2 regions of the Myceligenerans crystallogenes genome follow, and region 1 is predicted to be linked to the other one. Evidence: riboswitches for the same ligand, from Rfam matches in the RefSeq annotation. Region 1 holds a riboswitch; the other holds the start of a gene.
What was found. A riboswitch is a leader RNA that binds a small molecule or an ion and turns the genes downstream of it on or off. The one in region 1 is predicted to bind cyclic di-AMP.
Positions count from the first base shown of each region.

Region 2: another riboswitch for cyclic di-AMP. It lies ahead of ABD208_RS11600 (C40 family peptidase); the one in region 1 lies ahead of ABD208_RS14490 (C40 family peptidase).

Region 1 is NZ_BAAANL010000005.1:439,415-443,818, reverse strand. Features, by position in the region: partial or broken gene rnc (ribonuclease III) at 1-481, shown strand, start outside; gene mutM (bifunctional DNA-formamidopyrimidine glycosylase/DNA-(apurinic or apyrimidinic site) lyase) at 762-1,763, shown strand; gene ABD208_RS14490 (C40 family peptidase) at 1,875-2,669, opposite strand; cyclic di-AMP (ydaO/yuaA leader) riboswitch at 2,755-2,931, opposite strand; gene ABD208_RS14485 (amino acid ABC transporter ATP-binding/permease protein) at 3,123-4,404, opposite strand, start outside.
Region 2 is NZ_BAAANL010000004.1:297,294-301,697, reverse strand. Features, by position in the region: gene ABD208_RS11610 (C40 family peptidase) at 1-730, shown strand, start outside; gene ABD208_RS11605 (hypothetical protein) at 804-1,775, opposite strand; cyclic di-AMP (ydaO/yuaA leader) riboswitch at 1,974-2,161, shown strand; gene ABD208_RS11600 (C40 family peptidase) at 2,163-2,885, shown strand; gene ABD208_RS11595 (GlsB/YeaQ/YmgE family stress response membrane protein) at 2,982-3,248, opposite strand; gene ABD208_RS11590 (ion transporter) at 3,439-4,248, shown strand.

The DNA of each region.
Region 1 (4,404 bases):
CACCGCCGAGGGCGATCTCGCGCGCATGCGCGCCGCGACCGTGTCGCAGCGCTCGCTGGCCAAGATCGCCCGGAAGCTGGGGCTGGGCCGTTACGTGCTGCTCGGCAAGGGCGAGATCCGCACGCGCGGTTTCGACAAGGACTCGATCCTGTCCGACACCGTCGAGGCGCTGATCGGCGCCACCTACCTGTCGCACGGCCTGGAGGTCTCGCGCGCGCTGGTGCACCGCCTGGTCGACGCGCAGCTCGACGTCGCCGCGGGCCTGGGCGCCGGGCTGGACTGGAAGACGTCGCTGCAGGAGGCCGCCGCCGTGCGCGGTCTGGGCTCGCCCGACTACCTCGCGACGTTCGAGGGGCCGGAGCACGCCCGGATCTTCCACTCCGAGGTCGTGATCGACGGCACCAGCTACGGCCAGGGCTCGGGCTCCGCCAAGAAGCACGCGGAGCAGGAGGCCGCCGAGGAGGCGTACAAGGCGCTGGTCACCGCGTTCCCTGCCCTGGAGGCCACGCCGGACGAGACCGGGACGAGCGGAGCGGGCGCGAGCGGGGCCGGGACGAACGGAGCCGGGACGAACGGGGTTGGCGCGAGCGAGGTTGGTGCGAGCGGCGAGGATGCCGCCGTCGTCGTCCCGCACACCGGGGATGCGAACGCCGGGAACCCGAACGCCGGGAACGTGAGAGCCGGAGAGGCGAACGGCGGGAACGTCAACGGCGGGAACGCCGGGGACGCCTCGAGCACGGCGAACGTCGTGAAGGCCAGGGGTGCCTGAGCTCCCCGAGGTCGAGACCGTCCGCGACGGTCTCGACCGCCTCGCCGTGGGGGCCGTCGTAGGGCGCGTGGAGGTCTTCCGCGACTACAGCGTGCGCCGCCACGAGGCAGGCCCGGCCGACTTCGCGGGCCGCCTGACCGGACGGCGTCTGGCCGCCGCCGCCCGCCGCGGCAAGTTCCTCTGGCTCCCGCTGATGCCCGACGACGCCGCGGTTCCCGCCGGTGTGCGGACCGACGACGCCGCGGTTCCCGATGGTGCTGCGGCTCCCGCGGGTGTCCCCGTTCCCGATGAGGCACTGCTGGCGCATCTCGGGATGTCCGGGCAGCTGCTGGTCCGGGGCGGGGCGAGCGCGGACGACTGGCAGCACCCGCACCTGCGCGTGCGGCTGCACCTGGAGGGCGGGCCCGTCGTCGGCGGAGAGCCCGTGCGATACCTGGACTTCGTGGACCAGCGGACGTTCGGGCACCTGAGCGTCCAGGATCTCGTCCCGGCCGAGGACGGGAAGCCCGCCGGCTACGGCACCGACCTGGCGCTGCTGCCGGAGCCGGTGTCCCATATCGCCCGCGACCTGCTGGACCCGCAGGTGGTGGTCGAGGAGGTGGCGCGGCGCGTGCGGCGTCGTCGGACGCAGATCAAGCGCGCGCTGCTCGACCAGACCGTCGTGTCCGGGGTCGGGAACATCTACGCCGACGAGGCGCTGTGGCGCGCCCGCGTGCACGGACGGCGGGCGACGGAGAAGCTGCGCCAGGCGGACGTCGTGCGCGTGCTGGAATCGGCCGCCGCCGTGATGCGCGAGGCGCTGCGGCAGGGCGGCACGTCGTTCGACGCGCTCTACGTGAACGTCAACGGCGAGTCCGGCTACTTCGACCGCTCCCTGGCCGCCTACGGCCGCGAGAACGAGCCCTGCCCGCGCTGCGGCACCCCGATCCGCCGCGAGCAGTTCATGAACCGCTCGTCCTTCTCCTGCCCGACCTGCCAGCCCCCGCCCCGCTGACGACGACGAGGTTCGCCCCGCGACCACGAGCTTCCGGGGTATCGGCCGGGAGCCGATGACGGAAACCTCGTGGTCGCGGGGCGAACCTCGTTCAGGGAACCGCAGGCCTCGTCAGGCGACGCGGACGAAGGTCGGGTTCGACTGCCACATCGTCGTGTAGCGGAGGGGGGTGCCCGGCTGGACGGCCTCGACGATCATGCCGTTGCCGGCGTAGAGGGAGACGTGGCCCGAGGTCCACACGATGTCGCCCGCCACCGGGTCGGAGACGGCGGTGCCCGCGTAGTGGAGCTCGCTCGACGTGCGCGGGAGGCTGACTCCCAGCTGGCTGTACACGTAGGTGATCAGGCCCGAGCAGTCCAGGCCCTCGGACGGGGTGGAGCCGCCGAGCACGTACGGGGTGCCGACGAGCTCCATGGCCAGGTTCACGGCCTGCTGGCCGATGCTGCTGCCGGTCGAGGTGCTGGTGGTGCTCGTCGTCGTGGTCGTCGAGGCGCTGGCCTCGGCGGCGGCCGCCTCTGCCTCGGCAGCCGCGGCGGCCTCGGCCTCCGCCTGGCGCTCGGCCTCGAGCTCGGCCTGACGCTGGGCCTCCAGCTCCGCCTGGCGCTCCAGCTTGGCCTGACGCCTCTCCTCGGCGATGCGCGCGGCCTCGGCCTTGCCCTCGTCGGTCTCGGCGTAGGGCGTGATCTTGATGGTGGTGGTCTCCACCTGGGGCTGAGCCTGTGCGGGAACCCGCACGACGTCGACGAGCTCGTCGGCCAGCACGTTGGCCTCGGCCCGGTTGTAGTCGAGCGTCGTCGTCCGGGTGTTCTCGGCGGGCGCGGCGCTCGCGCTCGAGGAGAACACGGAGGCGAGCATCCCGCCGGTGACGGCTGCGATGGCGCCGGTCTTGACTGCTGCCTCTCCCACGCCGGTCAGGGGGGTGACGGCGGGTCCTTCGGCGCGGTGCCGGCCACGGGTGGTCGGCTGATTCGTTGCATGCGTGAGCGTAGCCACTGGTCTCCTCCGACGCCTGCGAGGTGAGCTGTCGGGTTCGGATGGGAGTTTCACCCGGCCTTCCGAAGAAGGCTTCACCCCAAGGGCCCTTGCGGGACCCGTACTGCGTGGTTCCCCCGTCCCCGCCGGAGTACTGAGGCCAGGGTCCGGTGGCGGGGTTCGGCGGCCGGAACTGGACCACGGTCTGGGTGCCGCGGCAGGGATGACAGTACAGAGAAACTCGTCCTGTGTCACGAATTGGTCACGCGATTCTTTTCACCCCCCAAGGGTGGCGTGTCGGAAACGACATGTCACTGCTGGTCATCGTGTGCTACAAGCGGCGCTGAGCGGTGTGGCGCGATTCGGCGGGGGTCGGTGTCGCGCTGATCACAGCTGGATCGTGGTGTCGGCCACGCCGTCCGGCGGCGTCCGGTGGGTCGCGAGGACGACGGCGCTCCCGGTGGCGCGGGCGTGCCGCGCGAGCACGCGCACGAGGTCGTCGGCCGCCTCCGGGTCCAGGTGCTCCGCCGGCTCGTCCACCAGCAGCACCTCGGCGCGCGCCAGCAGCGCCCGGGCCACCAGTAGCCGCCGTCGTTCACCCCCGGAGACGTTCGCCGCGTCCGGTCCGAGCATCGTCCCGAGCCCGTCCGGCAGCGTGTCCAGCCACGGCCCGAGCCCGACGGTCCCGAGCGCCTCGCGCGTCTCCTCCTGCGTGACGTCGCCGCGCGCGACCCGCAGGTTCTCCAGCACGGTGGTCCCGAAGACATGGGCGTCCTCGGCCACAAAAAGTGTGCCAGGCGCCGGTCCTGACCCCAGCCCTGGCAGCAGCCCGGCGACCTGCATCAGCAACGTCGTCTTCCCCGACCCCGACGCCCCGGTCACCACCGTCACGGTCCCGGGCCGCGGATCGATCACCGCCCGCACCACGGGCCGCGCCTCCCCGACCCACTCGCCACTGTCCCCGGGCGGCCCGGCCGGCGCAGGGCGGAGGGAACCTCCACCCGCCGCCGGACCGAGCGACCCGCCGTCCGCCGCCGGACCGGGCGACCCGCCGTCCGCTGCCGGTCCGGGCACCCGGCCGCCCGTCGTCGGTCCGGGCACCCCGCCGGCCGTCGTCGCCCGCCTGCCCTGTGGTCCGATCCCTGCGCCGGCCGGCAGGCCGCCGAATCGCGGGCTCGGTCCGGAACCTCCGTCCAGCAGACCGAGCAGCCGCCGGGCGGCCTCCCGCGATCTGTGCCACTGCACGGCGGCGGCGGGCAGTCCGGCCGTCGCCTCGAACACCGCCAGCGGCGTGAGCACCACGACGCTCAGCTCCACCGGCGCCAGCCGCCCCGCGGCGACCGCGGGCAGGCCGAGCGCCAGCGCCGCCAGCACGGCCAGCCCTTGGGCCAGCGCGCCCAGCCCGGCGGACAGCCCGCTCACCCGCGCGCCGGCGTCGTTCACGCGATCGAGCTCGTGATCGGCGTCGTGCAGCTCCGCGGCCCGTTGCCGGAACCTTCCCGCCACCCGCAGCTGGGGCGCCTCCTCCAGCAGCTCCAGCGCGAGCGCGCCCACGCGCCCGCGCGCGGCGGCGCCGTCGGCCTCCACGGACGCGGCCGCCCGCGCCGCGAGCCACGGGACGACGACGCCGGCCACGACCAGGCACCCGGCCAGCGCCGCACCCGCCTCC
Region 2 (4,404 bases), on a different contig from region 1:
GACTGCACTGTCGAAGTCCGCCGCGCGCCACGCCCGCAAGGGCGCCCTGGTCGCGGCGGCATCGGGGATCATCGCGACGACGCTGTCGAGCACAGCCTCGGCCACCCCCGACAACGCTCGCCACACCCACGTCACGGAGCTCGACCGCGAGCACCTCCAGGAGGTACGGCAGGAAAGCCTCGGGCGCGTCTCGCGGGACGGCGTCAGGACGGCGCCGGCGGTGCGGGTGGCGCCGGACGCACAGCTCGAGGTCGCCACGGCGGCGATCAAGGTCAAGCCGGCGCCGGAGCCGGAACCCGAGCCCGTCGTGGTGGCGGAGGCCGCCGTCACGACGCAGGCCGTCGCCGAGGAGGCCCCGGCCGCGGAGCCCGCCGCGGCCCCGGTCTCGGACGGTTCGATCGGCGCGCAGGCCGTCGCGATCGCGCTGCAGCACGTCGGCACGCCGTACGCCTGGGGCGGGGCGTCGCCCGGCGGCTTCGACTGCTCCGGCCTGGTGGTGTACGCCTTCGGGCAGCTGGGCGTCTCGCTGCCCCACTCGTCGTCGTCCCTGCTCTCCGCGGGCACGCAGGTGTCGGCCGCCGAGGCGCGGCCGGGCGACATCGTCTGGACGCCGGGACACGTCGCCATCTACGCCGGCAACGGCATGGTGGTCGAGGCGATCAGCTACGGCACCCCGCTGAGCTACCGCGCCATGTGGCAGGACAACCCGACGTTCATCCGGGTCGCCTGACGAGCCACCGACAGACTCCTTTCGCCGGGGCGGCGCGATGCGCTGCGGTTCGCGCCCGCCCCGGCGACGGGCCTCACGGCCCGGCGAACTCGCCGCGGAGGGCGTCGAACGCCTCGTCGTCGTCCTCGTCCCGGGAGAACCAGGTCAGGCGCAGCCCGGCGACGGCCACGCCGATCAGCAGTCCCACGACCCACCCCTCCAGGTGGTGCCCGTCCGTGGAGAGCGTGGTCTCCACGAGCGGCCCCCAGGCCGCGTCGAGCACGGCCGGGACCGCCAGCGGCGCCGCGCCCGGCGCGAAGTACCCGCCGACGGCGTCCAGCACCGGGCCCGCCGCCTGGAGCACCCAGACGAGCCCCGCCGCCGGTAGCCAGCCGAGCATCTGCAGCGGATTGCGGTCCACGCCCAGCCCGAGCGCGATCCCCAGCACGATCGCGAAGATCCACCAGGTCCCCTGCGGCACCGCGGAATGACCGGGCACGAGCCCCCACACCCAGCCGTCCGCCAGGACGACGGGCAGGGCGAGGGCGAGGGCCCGCAGCGGCGCGGGCGCCAGGGCGGCGAGCAGCCCGAGGAACAGGCCCAGGAGGGTGCCGCCCGCGGTGACGGCCAGGAGGGCGTTGGCCTTGGCGTCGTCGGCCCCCTCGGCGCTGAGGACCTGCCACCAGGCGACGGCCCCGACCCCGGCCGCCGTGAGCGCCGTCCCGACGACGGCGGCGACGGCGCCGCTCGCCCGGTACCGCGCCAGGCGCGTGCTGCCGCCGGCGAGGGCGCCGCCGATGACGCTCGTCGTCACCAGGACGGCGACGGCGTCGGGCGCGGCCAGCGGCAACGGGGTGAAGCCGTCGATCTCCTCGAGGGAGGCGGGCTCCAGGCCGACGGCCTGGTAGATCTCGTGGAGCAGCCAGGGCAGGAACCCGGCCGCCCACCAGAGCAGGCCACCGATCGGCAGCAGCCACCATCCCGAGATCCTCCCGGGTCGTTCGTCGGCGTCGTCGAGGTAGTCGTCGGTGTCGTGTGCTGTGGTGTCCGTCACGCCGTCGGCCATGCGGCGGAGGGTATCGGAAGCCGCGCGGCAGGCGTCTCCACGAATGCCCGATCCTTCGGCAAAATCGGCCAACTGCCGCCGATTTCACGCGGTGCGTGACACGTTCGTGACTTTTTCGTCGAAGGTGTGTACCTTGAGTCTCGCTCCACCGGAATCGGTGGAGTCACGAGGCGGACGCCGAGCCCTGCCACCGCATCGTGACCCAGGATGACCATGGCAGGGACGGGGGAACCATCTCCGGACGGCGGGCCAGCGGAGCCAGGAGGTTTCGAGGGGCCGGCGTTCTTGGGGTGAAGCCGGGCGGACCCCCCAAGTCCGCGTGGCCGGGTGCCAGCATCTCCCACCCGAACCCGACAGCTCACCTCGTAGGCGCTACAGGAGAACACGGTGCCCAACGCCACCCAGCGCGGTCGCCATCGCGCGGACCGCAAGGCCACAACCCCCATAACGATCATCGCCCGCACGGCGTCCGAGAACGCCGGTGTCGTCGCTCGCCGCGGCGCGCTGGCTGTCGCCGCAGGCGGTGTCCTGGTCTCGACGTTCGCGACGACGTCGCACGCGGCCCCCGCCGCCGACGCCAGGACGACGACGGCGAAGCTCGACGGGCTCAACCTCGACGCGCTAAAGGAGTCGGCCGGTCAGGCCGTCAGCTCGGCGAAGGCCGTCACGGTCAGCACCGACACGAAGCTCGACGTCGAGGGCGCCACCATCACGGCCGAGGGCGCCACCCAGGTCGAGGGCGTCGTCGAGGTGACGCCGGCTCCGGAGCCGCCGCCCACGCCGCTGAACGTCCAGGTCACCAACACGGCCTACAGCTACCTGTCGGGCGCCTACGTCTGGGGCGGCTCGACCCCCGGCGCGTTCGACTGCTCCGGCTTCATCCAGTACGTCTACGGCCTGTACGGCATCGACCTGCCGCACTCGTCCTCCGCGATGCTCAGCTCCGGCTACCAGGTCTACGACCCCCAGCCCGGTGACATCGTCTGGTCCCCCGGTCACGTGGCCCTGTACGCGGGCGACGGCATGATCATGGAGTGGTACCAGGAGGGCCTGCCCGGCCGGTACACCGAGATGTGGCAGGACAACCCGGTCTTCATCCGCGTCGTCTGACGCCTGGGGCCGGGTTTTCGCACGTATGACGAGCGCCGCGGCGCCGTCGGCAGGGTTGCCGACGGCGCCGCGGCGCTCTGACGTTGTTCCCGGCCGTCAGGCCGAGCGACGCTTGTTGAAGATCAACTCGAAGATCCCGATGACGATGACCGCACCGATGATCGAGAAGAGCCAGGCCTGCCACGACCAGAACTCGTTCATGTCGATGCCGAAGATCAGGTTGCTCAGCCAGCCGCCGAGCACGGCGCCGACCACGCCGAGCAGCAGCGTCAGCCAGAAGCCGCCCTTCTGCTTGCCCGGCAGGATGATGCGGGCGATGACACCCGCCAGCAGCCCGAGGATCAGGAAGAGGATGAAGTTCATGGTGGTATCCCTCCAGTGAGTTGTGTTGCGGCACCTACCATGGCAGAAAACTGCCGGTTTCGCCCACTGTATGCGGCGATTCCTTACATCGTTGGCGAAATCCCTATGAGGTTGATGCCGGACATTGGCGTGTCGGTAGGCTCCCTTGTCGGCGTGTTGCCAGCACTACGATCATGAACGGAGAACACGGGTGAAGCACGTGGAAGCGGCGAGGCTGCGGGTCAAGGCAGTCGTCGAAGCGAAGTGGTTCACGACGACCGTCCTCGTGGTGATCATCTCGAACGCCCTGATCCTGGGCGTCGAGGCGCAGCTCGACGGGGGTCCCGTCGAAGAAGTTCTCCGTCAGGTCGACCACGTGATGCTGTGGATCTTCGTCCTCGAGCTGGCCGCACGGATGTTCGCGCTCGGACGGCGGTTCTTCCGCGACCCGTGGAGCTGGTTCGACCTGGTCGTCGTCGGGATCGCGCTGATCCCGGCGTCCGGATCCCTGGGGGCCCTCCGCGCCCTGCGGATCCTGCGGGCCCTGCGGGTGATCGACGCCGTGCCGTCGATGAAGCGGGTCGTGAGCGGGCTGGTCGCCGCGATCCCCGGCCTCGGGTCGGTGGGCGCACTGCTCGTGCTCGTGATGTACGTGTCGGCGGTCATCGCCACCGAGCTGTTCAAGACCGCGGCCCCGGAGTACTTCGGGGACCTGGGAACCACGGCCTTCAGCCTCTTCCAGGTGATGACCGGCGAGGCGTGGCCGGACATGGCCGCCACGGTGCGGGAGACGGTCCCCGGCGCGTGGATCTTCTTCGTGCTCTTCATCCTCATCGTCAGCTTCGCCGTGCTGAACCTCTTCATCGCCGTGATCGTCAGCGGGATGGAGAGCATCGAGGCCGACATCCAGGTGCTCGACAAGGAGCAGGACGAGGCGGAGGCGGAGATCCTCACCGAGCTCCGCGCCATCCGCGCCGAACTCGCCGAGCTCCGCGCCCGGGAGAGCACCAACGCGGCATAGCTCCGGCACGGGCACCGGCTCGACCTGCCCCCAGCGCAGTTCGAACCGGCGCCCGGCCGGAAGAAGCGGGACCCGGCACGGTCGACCTGCCCCCAGAGCAGTCCGTCCGGCGCCGGCTCCCTTCGACCCACCCGGATCGGGCCGCCCCCAGCGCGG